DNA from 3 places in the Methylocystis sp. S23 genome. Region 3 is predicted to be linked to each of the others. Evidence: predicted binding sites of a transcription regulator. Region 3 holds the regulator's gene; each other region holds the start of a gene.
The links. Region 3 encodes LexA, which represses DNA repair genes until DNA is damaged. Its sites were predicted from a motif close to TGTTCNNNNTGTGTTCNG; they were not measured.
Positions count from the first base shown of each region.

Region 1: the regulator LexA is predicted to act here: its motif matches at 7,998-8,015, upstream of ACV7JP_RS07865 (ImuA family protein).
Region 2: the regulator LexA is predicted to act here: its motif matches at 2,109-2,126, upstream of ACV7JP_RS06730 (PA0069 family radical SAM protein).

Region 1 is NZ_CM134185.1:1,590,651-1,600,773, reverse strand. It holds gene ACV7JP_RS07920 (META domain-containing protein) at 1-227, opposite strand, end outside; gene ACV7JP_RS07915 (2-hydroxyacid dehydrogenase) at 499-1,494, opposite strand; gene ACV7JP_RS07910 (SH3 domain-containing protein) at 1,743-2,276, shown strand; gene irrA (iron response transcriptional regulator IrrA) at 2,341-2,805, opposite strand; gene fabA (3-hydroxyacyl-[acyl-carrier-protein] dehydratase FabA) at 3,302-3,820, shown strand; gene fabB (beta-ketoacyl-ACP synthase I) at 4,006-5,229, shown strand; gene ACV7JP_RS07890 (hypothetical protein) at 5,222-5,590, shown strand; gene fabI (enoyl-ACP reductase FabI) at 5,625-6,434, shown strand; gene ACV7JP_RS07880 (c-type cytochrome) at 6,452-6,769, shown strand; gene ACV7JP_RS07875 (PGN_0703 family putative restriction endonuclease) at 6,844-7,593, shown strand; gene ACV7JP_RS07870 (hypothetical protein) at 7,642-7,833, opposite strand; gene ACV7JP_RS07865 (ImuA family protein) at 8,057-8,875, shown strand; gene ACV7JP_RS07860 (Y-family DNA polymerase) at 8,799-10,123, shown strand, end outside.
Region 2 is NZ_CM134185.1:1,324,809-1,334,931, reverse strand. It holds gene ACV7JP_RS06735 (TonB-dependent siderophore receptor) at 1-1,986, shown strand, start outside; gene ACV7JP_RS06730 (PA0069 family radical SAM protein) at 2,253-3,374, shown strand; gene ACV7JP_RS06725 (ribonuclease HII) at 3,508-4,110, shown strand; gene ACV7JP_RS06720 (DNA methyltransferase) at 4,255-5,430, shown strand; gene ACV7JP_RS06715 (undecaprenyl-diphosphate phosphatase) at 5,752-6,624, opposite strand; gene ACV7JP_RS06710 (OFA family MFS transporter) at 6,787-8,493, opposite strand; gene ACV7JP_RS06705 (hypothetical protein) at 8,883-9,197, opposite strand; gene ACV7JP_RS06700 (protein meaA) at 9,353-10,123, opposite strand, start outside.
Region 3 is NZ_CM134185.1:2,827,207-2,837,329, reverse strand. It holds gene ACV7JP_RS13875 (ATP-binding protein) at 1-416, shown strand, start outside; gene ACV7JP_RS13870 (peptidoglycan-binding protein) at 409-1,260, shown strand; gene ACV7JP_RS13865 (DUF1491 family protein) at 1,305-1,646, shown strand; gene ACV7JP_RS13860 (DUF2336 domain-containing protein) at 1,754-2,830, opposite strand; gene ACV7JP_RS13855 (hypothetical protein) at 2,974-3,186, shown strand; gene ACV7JP_RS13850 (ComEC/Rec2 family competence protein) at 3,289-5,550, shown strand; gene lexA (transcriptional repressor LexA) at 5,646-6,359, opposite strand; gene ACV7JP_RS13840 (L,D-transpeptidase family protein) at 6,766-7,938, opposite strand; gene ACV7JP_RS13835 (acetyl-CoA carboxylase carboxyltransferase subunit alpha) at 8,140-9,105, opposite strand; gene ACV7JP_RS13830 (alpha/beta fold hydrolase) at 9,271-10,123, shown strand, end outside.

The DNA.
Region 1 (10,123 bases), 1.2 Mb from region 3:
ACCGGCGGCGCCTTGCCGTTGATCTCGACGAGGTTGAAGTTGCGGTTATGGGGGAAGGGCACGTAGCGCGGAATGCCGCCCGTGTCCTTGTTCTGAGCCTCGCCGCCCTGCTGCTGCTCCTGACCCTGGCCCTCCTCCGCCGGCTTGGCGCGCTTCTTGGCGTCGGCGGGGCCGGCGATCGCCGCCGCGCACAGGGCCACGGCGAGGATCGAGAAAAATTTGTTCATATGCTTCCTCTCCCCGGCGCGCCTGTCGCTCGCACGAACCATGCGAGCGACAGGAAATCGCGCCAAATCAGATTGCCCGAGCGCATTCATATCGCAAAAGCCGTCAACTTTGGCGCAAGGCGCTCCGGGAATGCTTCCGATCTCACGCAAAATTGCCCGAATCGCGGCAGGCCGCCGCCCCCTTTCCCCGTGAAAACGGGGAGAGGGAAAAGACTCTCGCGACTGCTGCTCACTTACTGTCGGACCACGTCTAAGAACCTCTCCGCCCTTATCACAACATGCTGGGCAGCACGCGGTCCGGCGGGCGGTGGCCGTCCATGAAGGTCTTGATGTTGATGATGACTTTCTCGCCCATATCGACCCGGCCCTCGATCGTGGCCGAGCCCATATGCGGCAGCAGCGTGACCTTGCCGGCCTGGGCGAGCTTGAGGAGCTTGGGCGACACGGCGGGCTCGTGCTCGAAGACGTCGAGGCCGGCGCCCGAAATCTCGTTCGCCTCCAGCATGCGCACCAGCGCGTTCTCGTCGACGATCTCGCCGCGCGCAGTGTTCACCAGAATGGCGTGCGGGCGCAGATGCTTCAGGCGGCGCGCCGAGAGCAGGTGATAGGTCGCAGGCGTATGCGGGCAGTGGATCGACACGATGTCGACCCGGGCCAGCATCTGGTCGAGCGATTCCCAATAGGTCGCCTCGAGCTGCTCCTCGATCTCGACCGCCGCGCGGCGGCGGTTGTGATAGTGGATGGAGAGGCCGAACGCCTTGGCGCGGCGGGCCAGCGCCTGGCCGATGCGGCCCATGCCGACAATGCCGAGGCGCTTGCCGGTGATGCGGTGGCCGAGCATCCAGGTCGGGGACCAGCCGGCCCAATTGCCCTCCGGAATGGCGCGGGCGCCCTCGACGAGACGGCGCGCCACGGAGAGAATCAGCGCCATGGTCATGTCGGCCGTGTCTTCCGTCAGCACGCCCGGCGTGTTGGTCACGGTGATGGAGCGGCCGAGCGCCGAGGCGACGTCAATATTGTCCACGCCATTGCCGAAATTGGCGATGAGCTTCATCTGCTCGCCCGCCTGGGAGATGAGGCCCGAATCAATCCGGTCGGTGATGGTCGGCACCAGCACCTCGGCCGTGCGCATCGCCTCCACCAGCTCATCGTGGCTCATCGGCCTGTCGCTCTCGTTGAGCCGCGTATCGAAGAGCTCGCACATGCGGGTCTCGATCACTTCGGGCAAACGGCGCGTCACGACAACGAGCGGCTTCTTCTTCGGCATCTTGCGCTTCGTCCTCTCGGCTCGCTCGATGGTTGCTGCGTGGCGAAAACTCAAAAACTTCGTTACAACGCATTTGGACCGCGACGTTCGAGCCGGCCAGCCGGCCTGGCCTCTGCACGCGACGCGGCGGCGCCTGCTTCAACCCGGTCTTAACGACGGCAGGCGACAAAAAGACGATGCCGCCCGGCGCTGCATTTTCGTTCCTAGCAGATGGCGGGCCAAAGACAAGACGAGCGATCATTTCCATCATGCGGCAACGGGAAAGCGAAACTTTGACAGGCTTGTGCGCAACGCTCGGCCTCATCGCCCTCATGATCGCCGCGGCGGCGCGGGCGCAGGCGCAGGAGCCGCAGAAGGGGCCGGTGAGCAATCTGCCCGTTCCGCGATATGTCAGCCTCAAATCGGACCGCGTGAATGTCCGCGAGGGGCCGAGCAAGGAGCACCCGACCGTCTGGATCTACCAGCGCGCCGGCCTGCCGATTGAGATCACCGCCGAATTCGAGACTTGGCGCAAGATCCGCGATTCGGAAGGCTCCGAGGGCTGGGTGCTGCATTCGCTGCTCTCCGGGCGCCGCACCGCGCTCGTCGCGCCCTGGAAGAAGGAGCCGCAGACCCTCGTCGCCGCGGATCACGCGACGCCGGTCGCCAGGCTCGGGCCGGGCGTGATCGGCAATTTGCGCGGCTGCGACGGCAAATGGTGCCGCCTCGCCGGGCAGGGCTTCGACGGCTATATGCAGCAGGAGAATTTGTGGGGCGTGTATCCCGGCGAGAAGGTCGAGTAGGATCGCGATCCAAGATCAAGGCGTTCTCCCCTCTCCCGTTCACGGGAGAGGGTGGATGAGGGTTCTATCCCTCTTCCCGCCGCAGCCGCACCACCACGTCCACGCGGTCGATCCTGAGCCCCTTGGGCGGGGTCGGGAGGTCGGCGACGGTCACCTTGGCTCCCGGAATGTCGTGGAGCTCGCCATCCTCCTCGATCAGGAAGTGGTGGTGGTCGCTGACATTGGTGTCGAAATAGACCCGCGCGCCGTCGACGGCGATCTCGCGCAGGAGACCCGCGTCGGTGAACTGGTGCAGCGTGTTATAGACGGTCGCGAGAGAGACCGAGAGATTCGCCGCCACCGCCTCGTCAAAGAGGCGCTCCGCCGTCACATGGCGGTCGCAGCCCTGAAATAGAAGCTCGCCGAGCGCGAGGCGCTGCCGGGTCGGGCGCAATCCGGCCTCGACCAGCATGTCGTGGACGGGTTTGCGCGCCGGAAGGTCGGGCGAGAGCGGTCGGTTGGCGAAAGCGTCCATCGGCGGGCGGCTCATGAGACCTTGGATTTGTTTGATCTATACCAAAAAGACCTGCGAACCTCAACTTCCGGCGCGGCTTTGCGCGCTACGGCGATCGAGCGAAGGTTTCCTCGTCCCGTGGAGCGAGCGAAGCTCGCGTCTCGAAGGATGAGGAAACCTTCATTTCCCGAGATCTGGAACTCGCCCTCGCGCTTCGAGACGCCGCCTTGGCGGCTCCTCATGCTTCGAGACGGCTCCTGCGGAGCCTCCTCAGCATGAGGGCGAGAATTGTCGTCCTTCACCCGGTCGCCCTGCCTTGCGAGCCACATCGGTTTCGCGGCCCCGCAAAAAAGCAGGCGCTTCCGGCGCGCCCCTGGCTATGTTACGGATCACCGGCCCCATAAAACGCGGCCTTCGTCCATTTTGGGCGGAAGACGGCCGAAAACAAGCGGGCGGCGCGCGCTTTCGATTGAGGAGCCGCGCGCATGGGAGAACAGGGCTTTCCAAAAGCTCCAGCGGAGGCGGTGAGATCATGAGCGAGAGGCGCTCGTCATTCGGCTATGAGGATTTGTTGGCCTGCGGGCGCGAGGAGCTGTTCGGCCCCGGCAATGCGCAATTGCCCCTGCCGCCGATGCTGATGTTCGACCGCATCACCGAGATTTTTGAGGAGGGCGGCGAGCACGGCAAGGGCTATATGCGCGCCGAGCTCGACATCAAGCCGAGCCTCTGGTTCTTCGACTGCCATTTCAAGGGCAATCCCGTCATGCCGGGTTGCCTCGGCCTCGACGCGCTGTGGCAGATGGTCGGGTTCTATCTCGCCTGGCTCGGCAATCCGGGCCGCGGCATGGCGCTCGGCGTCGGCGAGGTGAAATTTTCCGGCCAGGTGCGCCCGACCGTGAAGACCGTGACCTATGGCGTCGACCTCAAGCGCGTCCGCACGGGCAAGCTCGTGCTCGGCCTCGCCGACGGCTGGGTGGCGGCGGACGGCCAGCGCATCTATGAGGCGAAGGATCTGAAGGTCGGCCTCGCCAACGCGCCGGCGCCGGAGTGACGCCGCGTCTTTGAAATCGACGGGGAGAGGTCGAGCGAAGCGAGGGTGAGGGGCGAAGCCTCGCTAACGTCCTTTGCAGCCGGAAGATGTCGCGACGAGAATCTTGAGCCGGACATGCTTGCCCCTCACCCCAGCCCTCTCCCAGTGAACGGGGAGAGGGAGAGAAAGAGACAGGGAGAAAGAAGATGAGACGAGTCGTCGTCACCGGCATGGGCATTGTGTCGTCGATCGGCAATACGACGCAGGAAGTGGTCGCGTCGCTGCGCGAGGCGCGCTCGGGCATTGTGCGCGCGGAGAAATACGCCGAGCTCGGCTTCCGCTCGCAGGTTCACGGCATGCCGACGCTCGATCCTTCGACGGTCGTCGACCGCCGCGCCATGCGCTTCCACGCCACCGGCACGGCCTGGAACCATGTCGCGATGGATCAGGCGATCCGCGACGCCGGCCTGACCGAGGCGGAAATCTCCAATGAGCGCACCGGCATCATCATGGGCTCGGGCGGCCCGTCGACGCATACGCTCGTCGAATCCGCCGACATCACCCGCTCGAAAGGCCCCAAGCGCGTCGGCCCCTTCGCGGTGCCGAAATGCATGTCTTCCACCGCCTCCGCCACGCTCGCCGTCTGGTTCAAGATCAAGGGCGTGAACTATTCGATCTCTTCCGCCTGCGCGACGTCGAACCACTGCATCGGCAACGCCTATGAGCTGATCCAATACGGCAAGCAGGACATGATCTTCGCCGGCGGCTGCGAGGAGCTGGAATGGGAGCTCTCCGTTCTCTTCGACGCCATGGGCGCCATGTCCTCTTCCTATAATGACCGCCCGGCCACGGCTTCGCGCGCTTACGACAAGAACCGCGACGGCTTCGTCATTGCGGGCGGCGCGGGCGTGCTGGTGCTCGAAGAATATGAGCGCGCGAAAGCCCGCGGCGCGAAGATCTACGCGGAGGTCGCGGGCTATGGCGCGACGTCGGACGGCCACGACATGGTGGCGCCCTCCGGCGAAGGCGCCGTGCGCTGCATGCGCCAGGCGCTCGCGACCGTGAAATGCCCGATCGACTACATCAATCCGCACGCCACCGCGACGCCGGTCGGCGACGCCAAGGAGATCGAGGCGCTGCGCGAGGTTTTCGGCCGCGAGGACAAGTGCCCGCCCATCGCCGCGACCAAGTCCCTGACCGGCCATTCGCTCGGCGCGACCGGCGTGCAGGAGGCGATCTATTCGCTGCTGATGATGCAAAACGGCTTCATTTGCGAGAGCGCCCATATCGAGGAGCTTGATCCGGAATTCGCCGACATGCCGATCCTGCGCGCGCGCCGCGACAATGTGAAGCTCGGCGCCGTGCTGTCGAACTCCTTCGGCTTCGGCGGCACCAACGCCACCCTCATCTTCAAGCATCCGGATGCGTAAAGGACTGTTGCGGGCCGCCGCTCTCGGAGCGGCCCTCCTCGCCGCGGGCGCCGCCGCCGCCTTTGAGGGGCGCTATGTCGCGGGCTCGAAGGCCTATTCGCAGGAATTGCGGATCATGAAGCGCGCCGACGGGCGTTTCGGCGTCACGGCCGACGTCGCGACGCGCGGCTGCGCGGGAGAGGTCGACGCCGTCGGCGCGGGCGATGGCGACACGCTGAAGGCGGAAGCCAAATTCGACAATGAGACATGCGCGCTCACCCTTCGCCGCACGAGGAAGGGCGTCAGCGTCGAGGAAGACCACTGCGTGCCTTTTCACGGGGCGGCTTGCGAATTCAGCGGCGACTACCGCAAGAAGCGCTGAAGGGCGCGCGGCGGATCGATAGAGAAGGAATGCGATGACGGTTGCGACTGGTTTGATGCAAGGTAAGCGCGGGCTCGTGATGGGCGTCGCCAACGACCATTCGATTGCTTACGGCATTGCGCGCGTCTTGGCGCGCCACGGCGCGCAGCTCGCCTTCACCTATCAGGGCGAGGCGCTCGGCAAGCGCGTGAAGCCGCTCGCCGAGGAGATGGGCTCCCATCTGGTGCTTCCCTGCGACGTCGAGGACATTTCGACGGTTGACGCCGTCTTCGCGCGGCTTCAGGAGGAATGGGGCGGGATGGACTTCCTCGTTCATTCCATCGCCTATTCCGACAAGAGCGAATTGAAGGGCCTCTACGCCGACACTTCGCGCGAGAATTTCATCCGCACGCTCGTCATCTCCTGCTTCTCCTTCACGGAAGCCGCGCGCCGCGCCGCCGCGATGATGAAGGACGGCGGCTCGATGGTGACGGTGAGCTTCGGCGGCGGCACCCATGTCATGCCGAACTACAATGTGATGGGAGTCGCCAAGGCGGCGCTCGACTCCAGCGTGCGCTATCTCGCGGCGGATTTCGGGGATCGCGGCATTCGCGTGAACGCGATCTCGCCGGGGCCGGTGCGCACCATGGCCGGCGCCGGCATCACCGGCGCGCGCGCGATGGGCGCGTTCCAGAAGCAGCACTGCCCCCTGCGGCGAATGATCACGCTCGATGAAATCGGCGGCTCGGCGCTTTATTTCCTGTCCGAGCTTTCCGGCGGCGTGACGGGCGAAATCCATCTCGTCGACGCCGGCTACAATATCATGCTGCAGCCGCGCCCCGAGGATTTGAACGGGGGCGAATGATCGCGGGAGGAGAGGAAATGAGACTGGCGCTTCTGTCGATTGCCGTTTTCCTCTCCGCCGCCGCGCCGGCGCGCGCGCAGAGCGCCGATCCGAGCGTTGGCGCGCGCCTCGTTCAGGAGACCTGCGCGGCCTGCCACGCCGTCGGCGCCGACCCGGAGGCCAAAAGCCCCGACCTCAAGGCGCCGCGCTTTATCGACGTCGCCAAAATGCCGTCGACGACGGAACTGTCCCTCAAGGTCTTCCTGCGCTCCTCGCACAGGAACATGCCGAATTTCATCCTCTCGCCGGAGGAGATCGATTCGACGGCGGCTTATATTTTGGGGTTGAGGAAGTAAGCTGTCAGAGCATGCGGGTGGGCATGCCGAGCGCCGGCCCCGCTTCAAAAAGCTTCCCTGGTGGAGGGTGATGCATGAAGGGTGAGCTATTTCTGCCCGGAGTCCCTATTGACTATGTGCTGGACCGCCTCGCAAAGGCTGGCGGCAAAGAGATCGAATCGGGCAAGTTTCTGAGTTCAGAAAGCTCCGCTGCTCTTGCAGTGAACTGTTTTGGTTGGTTTGTCGAGCAACCTGACCAACTGCCGCCTTTAAAAGGTCTCGAGAGGGCGGGAGTTCCTGAAATGGTGGACATAGAATTTTGTGCACGATTTCCCTGGACTGGCGGACGCCATCCTTGGCTCGACGCTGTTGTGCAGACGTCCTCGACCCTCATCGGGATCGAAAGCAAGCGCTTTGAGCCATTTCGAGACGTAAAAGCCGTTAGCCTTTCAGATGCTTACGACCGTCCTGTCTGGGGCCCAAATATGAAGGGTTTCGAAAGAATGCGAGACCGCTTGCGTTCTGGGGAAGATAGGTTTGTCCATCTGGACGCCGCGCAACTGGTCAAGCACGCATTTGGCTTGGTGACCGAAGGCCGCCGGCGGAACAGGGTTCCGGCCTTGCTCTATCTTTTCGCTGAACCGGCTTCGCAAAACGGTCGCCCCATTGCGCAGAATGATCTTGTCCGGCATCGGGACGAAATTGCTCACTTTGCAGAGGCGGTTGCTGGCGACGACGTAACGTTTCATTCGACAAGCTACAGGGAATGGCTCGAGACTTGGCGTGGGCTCGACAGCCGAATCGCTGCGCATGCTCGGACAATCATCGAAGCGTTCGCGCCATAAAAGAGGAATGGCTAACCGTCTGTGAGATTCAGTCGTTTTTCGATCCGTTCAATTCTCAAACTGGATGGAAGCGATCGAGCCATCTTGTGCGACTTCGCTTTGCATGAATGCGGCCATGTGGCCTTTCATCCCGCGCATGTCCGCTTTCAAATCGACGATATCGCTCGCGATGTCGGCCAGCTTCGACGGGATCGCCTTGAGCGTTTCCAGCAGCAGCTCATTCGTCACATTGTCAGCCATCGCGTCCTCCAACTCCATTGTTCAACATTCTAACTGCTGCGCAGTTTTTAGGAACATGCGCGTCGCCCGGCGGATATATCTGGCTGGCGTCGGACTATATGCCCTTCGGGGCAGTTAGCACGGGAGACGCGCGCCCGACTCTTTTGCTTGACTCTTTCCGGCGTGAGAACAAATATCGAACATACGCCTCGGCGCCCCTCGCAAAACCAGGGTTTCAGGACCGATGTCGCAGAGCGGCCTCTCGGAACGCATCGGCTTTTTGCGGGCCCGCATCGCCGCCATCGAGGCGCGGGGCGGCGCGCCGCCGCCCGCGCGGGAAGCCGGAGGCGAATTTCTCGACGCGCTGCTTGGCCCCGGGCGGGGGAGCTTGAGCGAAATCTTTCCGGCCCGCCCGCCGGACGCGCCGGCGGCCGCGGCCTTCGCCCTCGCCATGGCGCTCCGCGCGAGGGCGGTTCGCGGCGGCGGGGCGCTGGTCTTCATCATCGAGGATCTGAGCGCGCGCGAATTCGGCCTGCCTTACGGGCGCGGCCTCGCGGGGGCGGGGCTCGACCTCTCCTGCTTCGCGCTCGTGCGCGCGCGCCGGCCGCGCGAGACGCTCTGGGCCATGGAGGAGGCGCTGAAAAGTTCCGCCTGCGCGGCGGTCGTCGCCGAAAGCTCTCTTGGTCCCCGGCTTTACGATCTCTCGGTCTCGCGCCGCCTCCTGCTCGCCGCCAGGCGCGGCGGGGCGCTGGGGCTTCTCGCGCCGCAGGGGACCGAGGCCGCGCGCTTTTCCAGCGCCGCCGAATTGCGCGTCGAAGTCGCCGCCGCGCCGCCGCCCGTCTTCGCGTCGCGTCCCCCGCTTGCGCCATTCGCTCCTTTCCGCTGGCGGCTGCGGCTGCTGAAGGCCCGCGCCGGCGTCTTCGGCGAAATCGATCCGTCGCAATGGCGCGGCATTGTCTTCGACCCCGAAAGAGCGACGTTCCGTCATGCGTTTCCTGAGCGTCTTCCTGCCGAGGCTTGCGACCGACCGGCTGCTGCGCCGCCGCGCCGGCGCCGCGCCTGAGGCCTTCGCCCTCTACGCCCGCGTGAAGGGGGCCGAAAGGCTGACTTCCATCGACGCCGGGGCGCAGCGGCTCGGGCTTCTGCCCGGCATGGCGGTCGTCGACGCCCGCGCGCGCCGACCCTCGCTCGTCCTCGCCGAAGCCGATCCCAAGGCGGACGCCGCTCTGGTGGCGGCTCTCGCCGATTGGAGCCGCCGCTTCACGCCGCTCGCCGCCCCCGATCCGCCGGACGGGCTGCTGCTCGACGTGACGGGCGCGGCGCATCTTTTCGGCGGCGAGGCGGCGCTCCTCGACGAGATCGAGGCCCGCCTGCGGGGCCTGGGCTTCGCCGCTTGCGCGGCGCTGGCGCCGGGGCCGGCGCTCGCCCGCGCGCTGGCGCGCTTTTCCGATGTGAAGCTTGTCTCCGACGCGGCGACGCAGGCCGAGCTGGACGCTCTCGTCGCGGCGCTCCCCGTCGACGCGCTGGAGCTGGAGGCCGGGATCCTCGCCGGCATGCGCCGCGCCGGCCTGAACTGCGCCGGCGATCTGCTCTCGCGCCCCCGCGCGCCCCTCGCCGCGCGTTTCGGCCGGGAGGCGCTGGCGCGGCTCGACGCGCTCGCCTGCCGCAGCCGCGATCCCATAACGCCGCGCTTCGAGGCGCCCGCCTTCATCGCCGAGCGGCGCTTTCCGGACGGCCTCACCCGGCGCGAGGACATCGAGGCGACATTGCGCCGCCTCGCCGCCGATCTCTGCCCCCTGCTGGAGCGCGCCAGCGTCGGGGCCCGGCGGCTCGAGGCCGTCTTCTACCGCGTCGACGGGGCGGTGAAGCGCCTCGTCGCCGGGACGAGCCGGCCCTTGCGCGATCCCGCGCGCCTGGCGGCGCTCCTCAATGAGCGGCTCGCTTCCGTGGCGGAGGAGGGGCTCGATACGGGCTATGGTTTCGACGTGCTGCGTCTTTCCGCCATCGAGGTCGAAAGCGCGACGTCCCCGCAGACGGCCCTGGTCTCGCCGGATTTCGGCGCCGGCGACGACGACCGGGACCTCGCCGATCTGCTCGACCGGCTCGGCGCGCGGCTCGGCCTGCGCCGCGTGCAGCGGCTCCATCCGCGAGCCGCGCATCTGCCGGAATGCGCGGTCGCCGCCGCGCCGGCCGCCTTTGGCGCGCCGGAGCGCATTCCGCAAAAGCTGACGGATGCTTGCGATGAGGATGCGCTCCGACCCATGGAAAGGCCCTTGGAAAAAGGCGCGCAGGCTTTCCCGCCGCAGGGCGC
Region 2 (10,123 bases), 1.5 Mb from region 3:
AAGGAAATTCCGCAATCCGTGTCGGTGATGACGCGCGCGCAGATGAACGACATGCAGTTGAACACCGTGCAGGACGCGATGTTCTGGATGCCCGGCGTCAGCGCGATCTCCAACGACGTCACGCAAAGCCAGCCCGCGTCGCGCGGCTATGTTCTCGACGTCGCGAATGACGGCGTCCCCAGTTATAGCGGCCTGGCCGGCTATCAGCAGCTCGATCTCGCCGTCTATGACCGCCTCGAAGTGCTCAAGGGCCCGGCCGGCCTGCTGAGCGGCTCGGGCAGTCCCGGCGGCGTCCTCAACGTCGTGAAGAAACGGCCGCGGGACGAGTTCAAGATCAGGAGCGAGTTCAGCGCCGGCTCGTGGGACAATTATCGCGGCATGGTGGACGTCACCGGTCCGATCAATGAAGACCGGACGCTGCGCTATCGCGCGCTCGTGCTTCATCAGGCCAGACATTTCTTCTTTGAGCCGTCGCGCGACGGAAACAAATGGGTGGGCTACGGCGCGCTCGAATATGACATCACGCCGGACACTCTGGCGAATGTCTCCTATACCCGTCAAAGAACCGCCGATCCGGCCTATTCGGGCCAGCCGGTGGCGGCCATACCTTTCTTCGGCCAGACCAGCCCCTATTTCCTCGACGCCCCGCGATCCTGGAATCCCTATCCGGACTGGGCGAATTACCGATGGGATACGGAGGACAAGACTATCCGTATCGAACATCGCTTCGGCGGCGACTGGGTCGCGAAGGTCAACTTCAACCGCCGGGACCAGGCTTTCGAGTTTGACGACGCCTATCCGACGACCGGCGTCAATCCGTCCAATTGGAGAGCGCAATACGCCCATCGGCATTTCATCTATTGGTATCATCGAACCGGCGTTGATTCCTATTTGTCCGGCTCGCTCCCATTCCTGCCGCTCAAGAACGCCTTGACCCTCGGCTATAATTACGACCGCTTCTCCTATGAGCACAAAGGCGCGCCTGCCGTCTCCGTGAACAATATTCCGGTCTTCTGGCCGAACGCGCTCGGTCCGAACCTCAGGCCGTTCAGCCAGGGCGGAGAGAATCAGACGCTGCAACACGGCGCCTATGCTCAGTTCCGCGTTACGCCGATCGAGCCGCTCACCTTTGTTTTCGGCGGGCGCCTGACGAATTTCTTCGCCAAGAGCCGCGCCGCGCTGCCGAGCATGCCCGGCGTCTGGAGAGACGGCGCGAAAGCCAATCACCGTTTCACGCCGTACATAGCGGGGATCTACCGGCTGACGGACGAAATCAATCTCTATGGCGGCTATACCGACATTTTCATTCCGCAAACGCAGCAAAGGGCCGACCGCACGACGCTCGACCCGCGCATTGGCGGCCAGATCGAAGCGGGCGTCAAAGGCGAGTTCCTGGACAAGAAGCTCAATACGTCGGTCGCCTGGTTCGACATTCGCGATCAAAACCGTTCTTTCGCCGATCCGGCCAATCCGGGCTATTTTCTTCAGGCGGGGCTGGCCGAGTCCTATGGCGTCGAGGTCGAGTTCTCGGGCAAGCCTTTTGCGGATTATGATCTTCCCGCGATTTCGCGTCCTCTGCCGGGCTTGGACGTCGTCGGCGGCTACACTTACATGAAAACGGCCCTGCTCGCCGACAGGAACAATCAAGGCAGGCCGATCAACTCCTGGTATCCCACCCATATGTTCAAGATCTGGGGCAAATATGATTTCGACGGGGAGCTGAAGGGCTTTACGGTCGGCGCTGGCGTCGTCGCGCAAAGCGGCCTTTCCGGCGCGGTCAACAGCCTGAACGAAGCGCGGCACGGGCCCGCTTACGCGGTCGTCAACGCGATGGCGGCGTACAAGCTCAACGACTATGTGACGCTGCAGGTCAATCTCAACAACCTCACCGACCAGAAATACTACACGCGCGTCGGCGGCGCGAACACCTACAACACGCCGGGCGAGCCACGCAATTTCATGGTGACTCTGCGCGGGGAGTACTGACGCCCGATTTCCCGGCTTCTCGACGCGGCCGCCGTCCAGCCGCCTGAACTTCGAGCTTTCGCAGAGATGATCGTTCACCCGGTCGCCCTGGGGAGGATTTGGACTCTTGCGCGCCGGCGTTATGTTCTATATTTGTTCCTTATTCGCGATATGTTCCGTCGCGGCGGGTCGAGCCGCGTCGGAGCATAAGTCCCCAGAATCGCGAAATGGGAAGCCGGCGCCGCCGGCTTCCCATCGAGGCCGGTTTCTCGCTTCGGGAGTTCGTCATGGGTCGGCTCGCGGAAATCTCTTCCCATCCCGCCGCGGTCCCGGCGGGATCGCTCGTGGAGCCGGAGCGCCGGCGCGGGCGCGGCGCGCTGTCGAAGCGCGGCGGACGCTACGAGGCGGAAAGCCGGGAGGAAATCGACGACGGCTGGGGGTCGCTCGAAAGTCTCGAGGCCCTCAAGACCAATATTCATGTCGAGAAGCCGCGCTCGATCGTCACGCGCAACGATTCGCCCGACATCTCCTTCGACCGCTCCATCAATCCCTATCGCGGCTGCGAGCATGGCTGCGTCTACTGCTTCGCGCGGCCGACCCATGCTTATATGGGCCTCTCGCCCGGGCTCGATTTCGAGACGGAGATCTTCGTCAAGGACGGCGCCGCGCAGCTCCTCGAGCGCGAATTGTCCGCGCCCAGATATGTTCCCAAGGTCATCGCGATTGGAACGAACACCGATCCCTATCAGCCTGTGGAGAAGCGCCATCGCGTCATGCGGTCGATTCTCGAGGTCCTGGCGCGCGCGCGGCATCCGGTCGCGATCGTCACGAAGTCCGCGCTGGTGCTGCGCGATCTCGATCTCCTCGCGCCCATGGCGCGCGAGGGACTCGCGAAAGTCGCTTTCTCGGTGACGACGCTCGACCCGCGCCTCGCGCGCATCATGGAGCCGCGCGCCGCGACGCCCGAGCGCCGGCTCGACGCCATGGAAAAGCTCGCGGCGGCGGGCGTTCCCGTCGCCGTGATGACGGCGCCGGTCATTCCGGCGGTCAATGACGACGAGATCGAAGCCATATTGACGCGCGCGCATGCGGCCGGCGCGCGCGAGGCCGGCTATATCATGCTGCGCTTGCCGCTCGAATTGCGCGATCTTTTCAGCGAATGGCTCGTCGCCCATTTCCCGGACAAGGCGCGCCGCGCTTTGTCGCTCGTGCGCTCGACGCGCGGCGGCAAGATCTACGATCCGACTTTCGGCAAGCGCATGACGGGCGACGGGCCCTATGCCTGGATGATCGGCCGGCGTTTCGAGATCGCCGCGAAGCGGCTGGGCTTCTCCCAGTCGTCGATGAAGCTGCGAACCGATCTTTTCGAACCGCCGCGACGCGGACCGCAGCAGCTCACGCTGTTTTAGAGAGCCGAAAAGGGCGGGAAGCGCGCTCTGCGCCGAGAGATCGATCGCGCCGGAAGGATTTTTCTCGACCTTCCGGACGTCATGCCGCTAAAAGGCGATGCGCGCGGCGTGTCCGTAATTTTCAAGGGTCGGCATGGGTCCGGATTTCCGTCTCGAAAGCCGTCTGCATCGTCAGGGCGTCTGGCCCGTCGCGGGCGTGGACGAGGTCGGGCGCGGTCCGCTCGCCGGCCCGGTCGCCGCCGCCGCCGTGATCCTCGACCCGAAGCGCCTGCCGCGCGGTTTGAACGATTCCAAAGCGCTCACGCAGAAGCAGCGCGAAGCGGCCTTCGAGATCATCATGTCGCGGGCGCTCGCGGTGAGCGTCGCCTTCGTCACGCCGGCGGAAATCGACGCGATGAATATCCGCCAGGCGTCGCTCGCCGCCATGGCGCGCGCGGTCGCCACGCTCTCCCATGCGCCGGCTTTTGTCCTGGTCGACGGTTCCGATCCGCCGCGTCTGTCCTGTCCCTGCCGGGCGATCGTGAAAGGCGACGCCCTGGCGCTTTCCGTTTCCGCCGCCGCGATCGTCGCGAAAGTCGCGCGCGACGCCATGATGCGGCGCCTCGGCGCGGTCTATCCGGATTACGGCTTCGAGACCAATGTCGGCTACGCCGTGAAGCGCCATCTCGACGCGCTGCGCGAAAACGGCCCGACGCCCGCGCATCGCCTGAGCTTCTCGCCGCTATGCGAGGGATGACGGCGCGGTCGTTACGGCTAAGTTTTTTGTTTCATTAAGATTTCCGTTCGAAAAAGGGACGGTTGCCAACCCCGCTCCTATACGCGGTTTTTACTTCGTTTCGGCAATATCGCACGCGTTGGTAGCGTATGCGGTGTTGAGTGAATGAGTAGCGCGCGCGTCGGGGCGGCCCGCCTCCAAACCCGGATAAAGGTCAAGCGTACCGGGTCTTCCATTGCGGGGCCGCTCCGCGCGGCGCCGGCGCGCAATATGATCCTGCAGGGCGATTGCGTCGAGCTGATGCGAGATATGCCGCCGGAGAGCGTCGATCTCGTCTTCGCCGATCCGCCCTATAATCTCCAGCTCGCCAGCAAGCTCACGCGCCCCGATCAAAGCCTCGTCGACGCGGTCGACGACGATTGGGACAAGTTCACGGATTTCGCGGCCTATGACGCCTTCACGCGCGATTGGCTCTCCGCCGCGCGTCGCGTGATGAAGCCCTCGGCGACGATCTTCGTCATCGGCTCCTACCACAATATCTTCCGCGTCGGCGCGATCATGCAGGATCTCGGATTCTGGATCCTCAACGACATCGTCTGGCGCAAGAACAATCCCATGCCCAATTTCCGCGGCCGCCGCTTCACCAACGCTCATGAGACGATGATCTGGGCCGCGCGCGACGCCTCGGCCAAACGCTACACCTTCAATTACGAAGCGCTGAAGGCCGGCAATGAAGATTGCCAGATGCGCTCGGACTGGCTGCTGCCCATCTGCACCGGCGCCGAGCGCCTGAAGGATTCGCATGGGCGCAAGGCGCATCCGACGCAAAAGCCGGAGACCTTGCTCGCGCGGGTGATCCTCTCGGCCTCGAACGCCGGCGATCTCGTGCTCGATCCCTTCTTCGGCACCGGCACGACCGGCGCCGTGGCGAAGCGCTTGCGCCGCGACTATGTCGGACTCGAACGCGAGCCTTCCTATGCAAAGGCCGCCGTCGCCCGCATCGCCGCGATCGAGCCCTTGTCTGAAGAGGCGGTCGCCGCCGCGCCTTCGAAACGCGCGGAGCCGCGCATCGCTTTTGCGAGCCTCGTTGAAGCCGGCCTCATCGCGCCGGGCGCCGCGCTGACCGACGCGAAGAAACGCCACATGGCGACCGTGCGCGCGGACGGGACCGTGTCCCTGTCAGGCTTTGTCGGCTCGATCCACAAGACCGGCGCTCTGGCGCAGGGCCTTCCCGCCTGCAACGGCTGGACTTTCTGGCATTACGAAGAGAAGGGCCGTCTTGCCCCGATCGACGATTTGCGCGCGCAGATACGCGAAAGATTGCGCGAGGCGGCCGAGTAAAAGCCAACGCCCGTCATTGCGAGCGAAGCGAAGCAATCCAGCGCCGCGTCGCGGGCGCTGCTGGATTGCTTCGTCGCTTTCGCTCCTCGCAATGACGATCAAAAAGCCGCCATAGAAGCCTACGAGCGGAACGACGCCGATGAAGGCGCGATAGGCGACGAAGGGCCAGGCGGGGAAGCGCTCGAGAATGCGCAACAGGCGAAAGATTGCGCGAAGGGGCGGAGTAAAGGCCAACGCCCGTCATTGCGAGCGAAGCGAAGCAATCCAGAGCCGCGCCGACGCCCCTGGATTGCTTCGTCGTTTCGCTCCTCGCAATGACGATCAGACCAAAAAGCCGCCATAGAAGCCCACGAGCAGAACGACGCCGATGAAGGCGCGATAGGCGACGAAGGGCCAGGCGGAGAAGCGCTCGAGAATGCGCAACAGGCCCCAGATCGCCGCGAAGGCCGAGATCGAGGCCACGAGAAGACCCACGGATAGGACCGACCATCCGTGAAAATCGAGATGCGCCTTATGCAGCTCCCAAAGCTCCTTCAGCCCCGCGAGCGCGATGGCGGGCAGGCCGAGCAGGAAGGAGAAACGCGCCGCTTCCTCGCGCTTGAGATCGAGGAACAGCGCGGCGGTGAGCGTCGAGCCGGAGCGCGACACGCCGGGGATGAGCGCGCCCACTTGCGCGAAGCCGACGATCATCGCGTCCTTGAGGCTCACATGATCGAGCGTGCGCTTGTGGTTGCAATAGAGCTCCGCGATGGCGAGCAGCGCCGCCATCACGATGCAGGAAATGCCGATCACGGGCAGCGAGCGCAAGGGCGAACCGCATATGTTCAGCGTATGCGAGAGCAGAATGCCCGCAAGCCCGATCGGGATGGTCGCCAGCCCGATCCAGAAGACGAAACGGAAGGTCCAGTCGTTGAAGTCTCGCCGCCTGATCGCGGAAATCGAGCCGACGGCCAGCGTGCGGATATCGCCCCAAAAATAGCTGATGACGGCGGCGAGCGCGGCGAGCTGCATGGCGGCGGAGAAGGCGGAGCCGGGATCCTTCCAGCCAAGCAGCGCCGGCACGATGCGCATATGGGCCGTCGAGGAGATCGGCAGAAGCTCGGAAATGCCCTGGACCACGCCGAGCGCCGCCACCTTCATGTAACCGAGATCGACGAAACCCGTATCGAGTCCGTTGGTGCAAGCCGAGGCCATGTCATTCCCTGTCGGAGGCTGCGCGCGGCGCGCCGTGGAAATTTACCATGGCGCGCATTTGGTTAATGGAGAGCAAATGTGGCGGGCGCGCGAAATAGGCGGCGGAGCCCGGACGTCGCCCGCCTCCGGAAGCTCGGGGAAATCGCCTTCACGGCCGGGACGCTATTTGAACAAGGCGAGCGCTTTCAGGACCGTCACCGAGACGCCCCAGGCGAGCGGAACGCCGACGGCGAGCCAGGACAAGACGAGGATCGGCGAGAACCCAGCCGGCAGCGCGCGCGCCGCCGCTGGCGAATCGCCCTCGGGCTCGAGGCCCTCCTCGACGAAATCCTCGAAATCCGCGTGCGGCTCCTTCTCGTCGCGCTTGACGGCGGCGACGCTCGTCTTCTTCGCCGCCGCGGCCTCCTCGTCGCTCATGTAATATTTCTCCGCCACGGGCCCGACGAGGAGGTTGCAGGCGAGGCCCGCGAGCAGCAGGCCGGCGAGCACATACATGGTCTGATTGTAAGCGGCCTCGCGCGGCACCCCGATCGAGAGCTGATATTCGCGGATATAGTTGACGAGCACCGGTCCGAGCACGCCCGCCGTCGACCAGGCGGTGAGCAGCCGCCCATGGATCGCGCCGACATAATGCGTGCCGAAAATGTCGGCGAGATAGGCGGGAATCGTCGCGAAGCCGCCGCCATACATGGTGATGATGACGGCGAAGAGCAGCACGAAGAGGAAGACGACGCCGCCCTTCGCCGCGAAGGGAACCGCCGCATAGAGGATGAAGCCGGCGACGAAGAAAATGGCGTAGGTCCCCTTGCGGCCGAAGGCGTCGGAGGCCGAGGCCCAGCCGATGCGCCCGCCAATGTTGCAAAGGCTCAGGAGCCCGGTGAAGCCGGCGGCGATGGCGGCGATCGCCTTCTTCTGGTCGCCGTTCAGCGCGTCGAAGCCGAGATCGACGCCGATGAGCTTGCCGCCAAAGACTTCCTGCAGCATGGGCGAGGCCATGCCGAGCACGCCGATGCCGGCCGAGACGTTGAGGCAGAGCACGCCCCAGAGCAGCCAGAATTGCGGGGTCCGCCAGGCGACGTCGAGATGGACGTGGCGATGCGTCACCATGGCGTTGGCGGCCGGGGCGGGCGGCGTCCAGCCGGCGGGCGCCCAGCCCTCCGGCGGCACGCGATAGCCGAGCGCGCCGCAGACCATGAAGACGAAATAGATGGCGGCGAGCGCGACGAAGGTCTGCCAGACGCCGGGCGAAGACGGCGTCGCGAAGACGCCCATGAGCTTGTCGGCGAGCGGCGCGCCGATCATGGCGCCGCCGCCAAAGCCCATAATGGCGAGGCCGGTGGCGAGGCCGCGCCGGTCGGGGAACCATTTGATGAGGGTGGAGACAGGCGAGATATAGCCCAGTCCCAGGCCGACGCCGCCAATGACGCCGGAGCCGATCCAGAGCATCCAGATCTGGTGCAGATAGACGCCGAGCGCGGAGATGAGCAGGCCGCCGCACCAGCAGAAGGCGGCGGCGAGCCCCGCCTTGCGGGGACCGGCGGTCTCGAGCCAATGGCCGAAGATCGCGGCGGAGGAGCCGAGCAGCACGAAGAACAGGGTGAAGGTCCAGCCGAGCATGCTGATCTTCCAGTCGCAATCGGTCGCGAAGACCGTCGCGAGGAAGCCCAGATCGCCCGGGCATTCCTTCGGCTGCGCGCCGCCCACGACGCGCGACAGCGGCAGCCAGAAGACCGAGAAGCCATAGGCCATGCCGATGCACAGATGAATGGCCAGCGCCGCCGGCGGCACGAGCCAGCGGTTGAAAGTCGGCGAGGCGATGGTCCGTTCGCGGCTCAGGAAACTCGATTGCGGCGCAACGGCGACGTCCATCTCTCGACCTTTCCCGGCGCGAAAGACGCCGAAATGACGCTATGCAAAGACGAAGAACGATTGGTTCCCACCATGCATATCGCGCTGCGAAAGATTGATCAATGAAGGGGGCAAAGCGATCGGTCGAAGGACGACTGCGTTTAGGCGGCACGCGTAAACGCAGCGTGATCTAAGGCGTGGTCAAGTGAGCCGGCAATCGCGGGAGTCCTTTCCCTCTCCCCGCTCGCGGGGAGAGGGCAGGGCGAGGGGCAAAGCCGCCATGCAAATGGATGGCGGCTGGATTCTTTAGCAAATCTCCGATTTTCCCGTTGCGGCCTTGCCCCTCACCCCAGCCCTCTCCCCGTTTTCACGGGGAGAGGGGGCCGGCCGAACGATTCGCGCCCGCATCCTCATTCTATGCCGGCGTTTTGGCTGCGTATTTTCCACGCTTCGCTCATGCGCTTCGAGATTTCGCCTGGATCGGTGACCGGCGCCTGCGCCGCCGCCAGCGCGCCGCGCACAGCCGAGGCCTCCGCGGCGATCAGCACGATCGGCCCCGCCATATGCGTGGCGTTGGGCACGGCGGCCAGGATGGCCTCGCGATTGGGATGGCTCTGGACTTCGACGACCCGGTCCGCGACCGGGTCGCGGTCGACGCAGACATAAGGACCGATGACTTCGATTGCGCGGCCATCGGATGTGTTTCGGATGAATGTCACTTGCATGTTCTTTTCCGCCCATGCCCGGTTGATCGCTAGCTTCCTTGTCACAGCGATCATTGAAGCCGTTTACGCGGTCTCGGCGCGCCGTCTTTTTCGACGCCGAGACCCGCGCCGACCTCCTAGCAATTTTGGCGCCTCGGATGAGGAGGCGAAAGGGCTCAGTTCACGCTCTTCTCGATGATATGCGCCAGATCCGTCATGATGACGTTGAGGTCGTAATTCTTCGGCGTATAAACCGCCGAGACGCCCGCCTCCAGCAGCAGCTTCTCGTCCGCCGGCGGGATGATGCCGCCGACGACGAGCGGCGCCGTCACGCCCTCCTCCTTCATCAGCCGCATGACGTCATGCGCGAGCGTGACATGCGAGCCGGACAGGATGGAGAGGCCGACGCAATGCACGCCCTCCTTCTTCGCGGTCTCGACCAGTTCGGCCGGCGTCGAGCGGATGCCGGCATAGATCACGTCGAAGCCCGCGTCGCGGGCGCGCACCGCGATCTGCTCGGCGCCGTTGGAATGGCCGTCGAGGCCGGGCTTGCCGACCAAGAACTTGGCGCGCGCGCCGATCTTGTGGGAGACGCGCTCCACCTCGCCGCGCACCTTGTCGAGCTGGCCGCCGACCTGGCGCGCCGTCGAGGAGACGCCCGTCGGCGCGCGATATTCGCCGAAAATGCCGCGCAGCACATTGCCCCATTCGCCGGTCGTGACGCCCGCCTTGGCGGCGGCGATTGACGGCTCGACCATGTTGCGGCCTTCCTTCGCCGCGCGGGCGAGCTCTTCAATGGCCGCTTGCGCCGCCTTGTTGTCGCGGCTCTCCCGCCAAGCTTTGAGCCGGGCGATCTGGTCCGCCTCGACGCCCTCCGGCACGACCATGATGGAATCTTCCCCGGACGCCAGCGGGGACGGCTCGGTCGAGGTGAACTTGTTCACCCC
Region 3 (10,123 bases):
TGTCCAACGCCGTGAAATTCACGCCGGCGGGCGGAAAGGTCCGCGTCGTCGTCGCGCCGGAGGGAAATCTGATCGCGGTGACGGTGGCGGACACCGGCATCGGCATTGCGGCGGGCGACCTGTCGCGCCTGGGCGATCCCTTCTTCCAGGCCAGCGCCTCTCACGACCGCGCCTATGAGGGCACGGGTCTCGGGCTCTCCGTCGTGCGCGGCCTCGTCGGCCTGCATGGCGGCGCGATCACGGTCGAGAGCATGCCGAAGAAAGGCACGTCGGTGACGGTGCGCCTGCCGCTCGATTGCCGCGAACCGGCGCTCGGGACGGGCGTCTCCGCGAAGATCGAAACTATTCCGCGCCTCGGCGCCGCCATCGGCGCGGACATCGGCCACCCCAAAGAGACGGTGAAGAAAATTGCGTGACGCCTCGCTCAGCGCCTCGAGGTTCGAGGACTTTCCGGAAGAACGCGCCGCGTCGCGCCGCCGCGGGTCGGGCCTCGGCGCCCAGCCCGCTCCGACGCCGCCGCGCGCGCCGAAGAAGAAGCCCTCCGTTCTGGCGCGCGTTTTCGCGCCCCGGCGCATGGGCATGCTCCTGCTGCTCGGCATTGGCGGGCTCGCCTTTGTCGGCGTGCCGATGAACGCCCTCTTCCTGCAGGACGGCCGCCACCCCGCCCCGCTCTTCACCGCCCGCGCGCCGGCGCCGCAGAAGTCGGAGCCCGCCGATGCGGGCGCGCCCGCCCCGACGGCGCGCAAGGCCCAGATGGAGACCGCCCGCCCCGGGGTCGACGCCGCCAGGACGGATGCCGCGAAACCCGAGGCGCTCAGGACGGAAATCGCGCCCGCCGCCAAGCCCTCCAGGAGCGACGCCGCCGCCTTGAAGGCGATGCTCGCCAAGCCCGAAGCCGCCGCCCCGGCCGCGAGGCCGGAGAAGAAGCGCGAGGTCGCCGCGCGCGATCCGATCGCGGTCATGCTCGGCGGCGAGACGCCCGCAAAAGCCAAGGCGCCGTCACAACCGCGCGCCCCGGCCCAGCCGCCACAGGCTCAGACTCAGGCGCCGAAAGCCCAGGCGCCGGCCGAGGGCGTCGTCGCGGCGCAGCGCGCGCTTCAGCGGCTCGGCTATGTGGTGAAGCCCGATGGCGTCGTGAGCGCCGGCACGCGCCAGGCGATCGAGAAGTTCGAGCGCGACCACGGCCTGCCGGTGAAGGGCGAGCTCACGCCCAGGATCGCCCGGCTCCTGGCCGCGCGCGCTGCGGCGCCGCATCCGTAAAGACAGGCTTAGACCCGAGACGCGTTTCGCCCTAAGTTAGCGTGATGCGTCTCCGATCCGATATTTTCGCGGCCGCGCTCATTCGCCGGGCAGAAGCGCAGGGGGCCGTCGCCATGTTGCGGCGCCGCGGCGCCGCCGAAGCGGGCGCTCTTTTTATCAAGCTCGACCGCCTCGACGGCCGCGCCGCCCTTTACGGTCCCGCCCCGCAAAGCGAGGAGACGCCCGAGGGCGTCGATCGGCTGTTTTCCAAGGTCCATGCGGGCGACTGGGTCGACCCCGCCGAGGCGGAGGCCCGCCTCAAGCGCGAGATCATGTTCGACCCGGACATGTGGATCGTCGAGATCGAGGATCGCGACGGCCGCGTCTTCGTGGATCTCGCGGCCTGACCCTTCCGTCATTTCCGATGCGCGAGCCTCGCCGGGAATCGAGCGTTCCGCTGGATTCCGAATCGGGCCTTCGGCCTGTCGGCGGCGACCTTCGCAACTCCTGAAGGTCACGCCGACTGATCGAGCTTACGGATCGGCTCGGACGGCGCCCGCGTCGCCGCGCGGCGCCAGCCGGGGCCGCCCGCAAGCGCGTCCTCGCGCAGGAGGCGGCGCTGCGCGTCCCGATCGCCGCGCATGGCGCCGGCGACCGCCGCGACGATCTGCATGGCCGCGCGCTGCGGCGTCGAGCGCGTCAAGGCGACGAGCGCGCGCACGCGGTCCGTATCGTGGGAAATCGCGGGATCGGCGCAAAGGAAAATGCGGACGGCTGCGTCGGGATCGACGCCGAGCGCCGCCAGCGCCAGGGCGAGCGCTTCGCCGCTCGCGTCGGAGACGATGGCGCGGGCGCGCTCCTTGCGGCATTCCAGCGCGTCGGCGATCAGCCCCGCCATGGCGTCGCGGTCGCGGCGCGCGGCCGCGCCTTCGAGGCGCCGCACGAAGGCCGTTTCGGCGCGTTGTATCTCCGGAAGCCCGGACGACAGCGCGCGCCGGCAGGCGTTGAGAATGATCCCGGTGCGCTCCAGCCGCGTCGCCGCGAGGAAAAGCGCCTCGGGATCGATCGCGCGGTCGTCGCGGTCGAGCAGGATGCGCGCGAGCGTCCTGTCGTCCCGCGCCGCCTGCATCAAGGCGCGGCGCGCCGCCTGATCGAGATGCGCGGACCAATTGGCCGCGAGCGCGCGCAGCACTTCCGGCTCGCCGCGCTGGGCCAGCGCATCCACCATCTCACGATCGAGATCCTTGCGTCTGGCGAGCGCGCAGGCCAGCGCCGGCGCTCCGAGCTGCGCCGTCGCGAGCAGGCCGTCGCGCGGCGTTTCGGGCGAGAACTCCAAGGCCAGCTCCGCGCAGGCGCCGCCCTTCTCCAGAAGCCGCGCAAAAATCGACCGCGGCGTTTCCGCATGAAAACAGAGAGGCCGGGCGACGCGCGCGACGGAATCGGCGTCGACGATGTCGATGAGTCCGAGCGCCAATTGCTCGAACTGCCGGACGTCGCCGATCGGATGCGTGGGTCTTTCGACGAACTGGTCGACAATGGCCCGCAGAAGCGAGGCGTCGACGATTCGCCGCGGACTCTTCTCTGATTGCATTGACCCGCCACTCACTCAAATGCTTACGCGATCATGGCTTGTAATTTAGCATCGGGACGTTGACGGAACATTAACCCTCGCCGGCCCCTAATCCCGGTAACGGTCGATTCACTTTTGGCCGCAGCGGTGCGGAGAGGTCGAAAATGGGGGAGGTCGTCGCCTTCCGAATGCGCGGGAAAAGCGCCCGCGAAAAAAGCGGGCCGCCGGCGGGCGACGCGCAGATTCTTTTCTTCCTTGGCGTGCGCTACGCGCGGATAGACGACTCGCAGGACGCGCGCGGGACGCTCTCGCCCGATCATGGCGCGGGCGACGGTCCGCGCGGCGGCAAGAAGCGCAAGAGCCGCGCGCGGGCTTAAGCCCCTCGCCCGCCTCACATTCTTCGAGGCTCGACCGTAGCGGTGGCGCGCGCCCTTCTTCCGCATTAATCTTTGCCGAGGTCATTTCCTTGAGGCTTTGAGGTGAGCGACGCGACGCGCGTGGCCGAGCATGACGAAGGCGGGGGCGGCGCGCTCGCTTTATCGCTCGCGCCGCGCTTGCGGAGGCTCTCGGCCTCTCTGCGCGACGCATATGCGCGGGAAACCGAACTTCGCCGGCCCTTTCTTTGGCGCGCGGTCGCGGCCGGCGGCGGGGTCGTCCTTTATTTCGCGGCGGAGCGCGAGCCGCCCCTGCCGCTTTGCTTCGGCGCGCTCGCCCTGGCCGCCCTGCTCGCCTTCGCAACGAGACGCAATGCGCGCGCCCACGCGCTGTTTCTCGCGCTCGCTTTCGTCGCCGCGGGCTTCGCCGCCGGCGCCTGGCGCGCGGCGCGCGTCGCCGCGCCCATCGTGCCGCGCATCGCGATCGCCGAGCTGACCGGCTTCGTCGAGGAGATCGATCTGCGTCCCGCGGGCGCGCGTTTCATCCTGCGGGTGGCGAGCGCGGAAGGCCTGCCTGGCGGCGCCATGCCGGCGCGCGTGCGGCTTACGACTCGCGGCGAGCCGGGCTTCGCGGCGGGGGATTTCATCGCCCTGAAGGCGCGGCTGACGCCGCCGGCGCGCGCGGCGCTGCCTGGCGGCTATGATTTTGCGCGCGACGCCTATTTTGCAAGGCTCGGCGGCGTCGGCAACGCGCTCGGGCGCGTCGAAACGATGCCCCCGCCGGACCCGCCGCCTTTGTCGCTGCGTTTTTTCGCCGCCGTCGACCGCGTGCGGAACGCCCTCGCGTCGCGCGTCTACAAAACCATTGGCGGCGACGCCGGCGCGATCGCCGCCGCCATGGTGACCGGCAAGCGCGATTATCTTTCCGAAAGCGCGAGAGACCTCATCCGCCGCGCCGGCATTTTCCACATCGTCACCATTTCCGGCATGCAGATGACGCTCGTCGCCGGCATCTTCTTCGTCGGCTTCCGGCGGCTTCTGGCGACGTCGGAGACGCTCGCCCTGAACTACCCCATCAGGAAATGGGCGGCGGCGCTCGCGATCGTCGGCGCCGTCCTCTATGACATCGGCACGGGCTCGCGCGTCGGCACGGAGCGCGCGCTGGTCATGACGGTCATCATGCTCGCCGCCGCGCTGTTCGACCGGCCATCGCTCTCAATGCGCAATCTCGCGCTCGCGGCCTTCTTCGTCATCGCCTTCGAGCCGGAGGCGATTCTCGGCGCGAGCTTCCAGCTTTCCTTCGCGGCGGTCGCGGCGCTCATCGCGGTCTATGAATGGCGCGGCGACTATCTCTCGGGGAGCCGCGCGCAAGCGTCCGCCCCCGGCCTCTCCAGCCGCATGTCCGAATGGCGCGAGGAGCTTGTTGAGCGCATGCTGCACGGCCCGGGCGCCGCATTGGCGGCGACGCTGTGCGCGACCTCCGCCACCGCCGCCTTCATGGCGAACGACTTTCACGAAATCAGCCCCTATGTGCTGATCGGCAATCCGCTCACCCTCGCCGTCATCGAATTCTTCGCCGTGCCCTGCGCGCTGATCGGCGCGGCGCTCTATCCCTTCGGGCTCGACGGCTTCATCTGGCGTTATCTCGAGATGGGCATCCATCTCGTGACCTGGCTCGCGGGGCTGATCGCCGCCGCGCCTGGCGCAAGCCTTCACGTGCGCGCCTTCGCGCCCTGGGCCATCCTGTTTCTCGCCCTCGCCGTGCTCTCCATGGCGTTGTGGCGGACCTGGACGCTGCGCGCGACGGCGCTGCCGCTCGCGCTGATCGGCCTCATGGGCGCGACGAAGGGCGCGGGCTTCGACATCGCCGTGCCGGCTACGGGAGACGCCGCCGCGCTGCGCCTGCCTTCCGGAGAACTCACGCTGCTCGGCAAGAAGCCGAGCGCCTTCGCGACCGAACAATGGCTGCGCGCCGACGCCGACGCCCGCGCGGCGGCGGACGCCAAAGGCGGCGTCTCATGCGACGACGCAGGCTGCGTCGGCCGCGCAGCCGACGGCCGCGTCGTCGCGCTCGTCACGAGCCGCGCGGCCCTTTTCGAAGATTGCGCGCGCGCTTCGATCCTCGTCACGCCGCTGCGCGCGCCGGACGGCTGCGCCGCGCCGATCGTCATCGATCGGCGCAAGCTCGCGGAGACCGGCGCCGTCTCGCTGCGGCTGGAGAAGGACGGGAATGTCGCCTGGACGACGTCGCGGGGCGTCAACGAGGACCGTCCCTGGTCGCCGCGGCCGATCCACAACGCGAAGCGCGCGCCGGCGCCGGAGGAGGACGAAACGGAAGGCGCCGAACTGTCCGAACCATTGGAGTGAGCGTCGCGGCCATCGCCGCCGCAATCCGCGCCGGCCGGCCCCGTTAAGGCCGAAGACCGCCCCGGCCGCGCCATTCATCAGAAGCCTGCGCCCGCTCAATATTTCCGCAGAAGGCTCACCAGCTTGCCCTGAATGCGCACCTTGTCGGGGCCGAAGATGCGGGTCTCATAGGCGGGATTCGCCGCTTCGAGCGCAATCGAGGCGCCGCGCTTGCGCAGCCGCTTCAGCGTCGCCTCCTCATCCTCGATCAGGGCCACGACGATATCGCCCGTATCGGCGTAATCCTGCTTCTTGATGACGACGGTGTCGCCGTCGAGAATTCCCGCCTCGATCATCGAATCGCCGCGCACCTCCAGAGCGAAATGCTCGCCCGTGGAAAGCATCTCCGGCGGCAGGCTGATCGTGTGGCTGCGCGTCTGGATGGCGGAGATGGGCGTGCCGGCGGCGATCCGCCCCATGACGGGAATCGCGACCTGCTGGCTCGACTCTTCCTCGCCGCGCTCATGCAGCGGCCGGACGCGGCCGAGATTTCCCTGGATGACCGAAGGCGCGAATTTGCCGCCGCGCGGACCGCCGCCGCCGCGCGGCGTCGCCGATTCCGGCAGGCGCAGCACCTCCAGCGCCCGCGCGCGATTCGGCAGCCGGCGAATGAAGCCCCGCTCCTCGAGCGCGAGAATCAGACGGTGAATGCCGGATTTGGAACGCAGGTCGAGCGCGTCCTTCATCTCGTCGAAGGACGGCGGAACGCCTGATTCCTTGAGCCTTTCGTGAATGAAACGCAGCAGATCGCTCTGCTTCTTCGTCAACATGATCCGCCCCCGGCCACACCGCGCTCCGCTACAAACAAATCATGAACATCTATAAGCGTTCGCTGTGCGTTCCGCAAGCTTTATCGCGGGTGGGGTTAATAGAAGCTGTATGATCGCGGCAGGTCGGCGCCCGCGCGCGTCCGGCGGCGTCGCTGGCCGCTTCAGCTCGAGGCGGGAGGCGCTGACATTATGCGGCTCGATGACATGGCGGCTGCCGAGCGTCGCCCGCATATATTCCTGGATGACGAAATTCTTTTCGACCGAAAGGATAGCGTGCCCGGCCGAAATATATTGCAGCCGCTCCGCGGCGCCGTCCGCGCGCGGCTTTTGCGAGCGCCCGATAAGGAAACGCCGCCGCCTTCCTTCCGAAAGCGGCGGCGCCCAAATGTGGCTTTTGCGCGCGCGGCTATTTCTTCGTCCCGAGCGCTTTCTTGATCGACGCCGTCGGGCTGTCGTCCGAGGCCAGCGCAGACATTTCGCGGCGCTCGTCGGGCGCGAGGGATTGGGCGACGCTCGTCGTCTCGGCCTCGCGGGACTGCGCGGCGGCCTTGGCGGCGGCCATGGTCACGATGGGCGACTTGGCGGCGATCTGCGTGGCCTTCGCGCCCGCTTTCACGGGCTTCTCTTCGAGCGCGATTTCCATCGGCGCGCTCAGCGCCTCGGGGCGGCTCGCTTCGGCGACGCGCGCAAGGAAGCTCGGATGCATGCCGCCGTCCTGATAGACGACGCGCACCGGCTTCACGCTCTGGGCCAGCTCGGCGACCTTTTCCTCGTCCTTGGACGCCTTGGCGGAGACGCTCGCGATCAGGTCCGGATCGTGCTTGAGGGGCGGACAGGCGGAGAGCGGGTCCATATGGCCGGCGCCCTGGGCGTTGAAGACATAGCGGCGGCCGCAGAAAGCGACCGTCGGCTCCTCCTTCGTCACCTCGAAATGATCGTTTCCTTCCTTCAGATTCTTCCAGAAGCCGATATTGGGGTCGAGCCGGTGCTTGGCGAGATTCTCCGCCGTCATCCGGAACGGATAGGACTGCATCTGGATCGCGCGCTGGCCGCCGTTGAAGGCCGAGCGGGCGATGGCGTAGATCTCCGCGATCTGCGCGTCGGTCATGGAAAAGCAGCCGGCCGAGGAGCAGGCCCCATGGACCATGATGGTGCCGCCCGTATGCCCGAGCGCGCGGTCGAGCTGGTTCGGATAGCCGACATTGAAGGAGAGATAATAAGCGGAATTGGGGTTCATCTGCGCCGGCGCGATGGCGTAGAAGCCCTCGGGCACCTGTCGGTCGCCTTCGCGCGTCTTGGGCCCGAGCTGACCGGACCAGCGACACATGGGGAAGGTCTTGAGGTGGACATATTTGCCCTCCCCGTTCATCTTCCAGATTTCGAACTCCGCCTCTTTCTTATAGGCGCGGATCAGCATCGGCGCCTCCTTGGTCGTGCCGACCTGCGCCATCTTGGCGAGCGTCTCGGGAGGCACGGGCGCGAGCGAGCGCTGGGAAATGCCGCTATCCTGGCAAGAGGCGAGAGAAAGCCCGGCGAGAGCGGCGATGGCCGCGACCGGCTTCAAGACCCGATACTTCATGCGCTCAGCTCCCCTCTGCGCCCCGGCGCCCGCGCACATACACGCTACTGTGGCAAAACTAACACAGTCGCGTAACTCAATTCTTACCGGCGAACGCGTTTCGCCCTTTGCGTGGAAGGAGAGACAATCGCGAGATTGGGACGAGAAAGTGTTCCTGGCGCCATGCGGGACGCCGAAATCGCGGAGTGTGACTTTTTTGCCTCAGGCCTTCGCCTCGATCTTTCGGCCCATATTGAGAAATTTCTCCGCCCGCGCGGCGCGGAGCTGGTCGCGGGAGAGATTTGTCAGCCGGGAGAGCTCGCTCGCGACGGCTTCGCCGACCGAGGCGATGGCGGCCTGCAAATCGCGATGCGCGCCGCCGGCGGGCTCCGACACGATCACGTCGATAATGCCGAATTTCAAAAGATCCTGCGCGGTGATCTTCATGCTGGTCGCGGCGTCCTGCGCCTTGGCGGAATCGCGCCACAGGATCGAGGCCGAGGCCTCGGGCGACGCGACCGTATAGACCGCATGCTCCAGCATCAGCACCTTGTTGGCGGCGGCGATGGCGATGGCGCCGCCGGAGCCGCCCTCGCCGACGACGACCGCGACATTCGGCACGCCGAGCGAAAGCGACACGTCCGTCGAGCGGGCGATGGCCTCCGCCTGGCCGCGCTCCTCGGCGTCGATGCCCGGAAAGGCGCCCGCCGTGTCGACGAGCGAGACGACCGGCAGGCCGAAGCGGTCGGCGAGCTCCATGAGGCGGACCGCCTTGCGATATCCTTCGGGCCGCGCCATGCCGAAATTATGGTGCAGGCGGCTCGCCGTGTCGGAGCCCTTCTCCTGGCCGATGATGCAGATCGGCTCGCCCTTGAAGCGGCCGAAGCCGCCGACGATCGCGGAATCCTCGCCGAAGAGCCGATCCCCCGCGAGCGGCGTGAACTCGGCGATCAATTGCTTCACATAATCCGAGAAATGCGGCCGTTGCGGATGGCGCGCCACCTGAATCTTCTGCCAGGGCGTGAGGCCGGCATATAGATCGGCCAGCGCCTTCGCGGCCTTGGCTTCGAGCTTGCTCAGCTCCTCGCCGATCGAAACGCCCTCGCCTTTCTCCGCCAGCGCGCGCAGCTCCTCCACCTTGGTTTCGAGTTCCGCGACGGGCTTTTCGAAGTCGAGATAAGAGCGCATGGGCGGGCGTGTTTCCTGGCGAAATCGGATGGCGCCCGTCAGCCGCTCGGGCGCGCGGAAACTCGCTGCAACCGGGCCGGAAGTCAAGGAAGCGAAGCGTCGCGCGGGAAGGATTTTGAGGGTCCCGGCGGACCGTGTAGAACTCTCTGAAAAAGGAGCTTTTGCTTGAGCTCGACCCTCCCGCCCGAGAGCCGCTTCGTCGCCGCGCGAGACGGCTTGCGTCTTCACTATCTCGATTATCCCTGCCCGGAGGCGAAGCGGCTGCCGCTCGTCTGCCTCTCGGGACTCGCCCGCACCGCCGACGACTTCTTCCTCGTCGCCGAAGCCGCGCAGCGGGCGGGACGGCGGGCGCTGGCGCTCGACTATCGGGGGCGCGGGCGCTCGGAATGGGATCGGAACTGGCGCCGGTACGACCCCGACGTCGAGGAGGACGATATCTTCACCGTCCTCGCCGATGCGGGCGTCAAAGAGGCGGTTTTCTTCGGCACGTCGCGGGGCGGACTGCATGTGATGCGCATCGCCCGCGCCCGGCCGGGCGTGATCCGCGCGGCGGTGCTGAACGATATCGGCCCGGTGATCGAGAAAAGCGGGCTTTTGCGCATCAAGTCCTATGTCGGCAAGATGCCGCCGCTGCAGAAGATGAGCGACGCCGCCGCGCTGATGCGCTTCGCGATGAGCGCGGCCTTTCCCGCGATCACGCCCGAACAGTTCGAAATCTTCGCGCGCCAGACCTTCGAGGAGAAGGACGGCAAGGTCGAGCTACGCTACGATCCGGAGCTCAATCACACGCTCGACGAGATTACGCCCGAGGCCGAAATCGAGGATTTCTGGGAACGCTTCGAGCTGCTGGCGCGGGTTCCGGTTCTCGCGATCCGCGGCGAAACCTCGGATATTCTGTCCGTCGAGACTTTCGACGAAATGGCCCGCCGCGCGCCGAAGCTCGAACGCTATACCGCGCCGGGACAAGGCCATGCGCCCTTGCTGCTCGATCAGCCGACGATCGATCGGGTGATAAAGT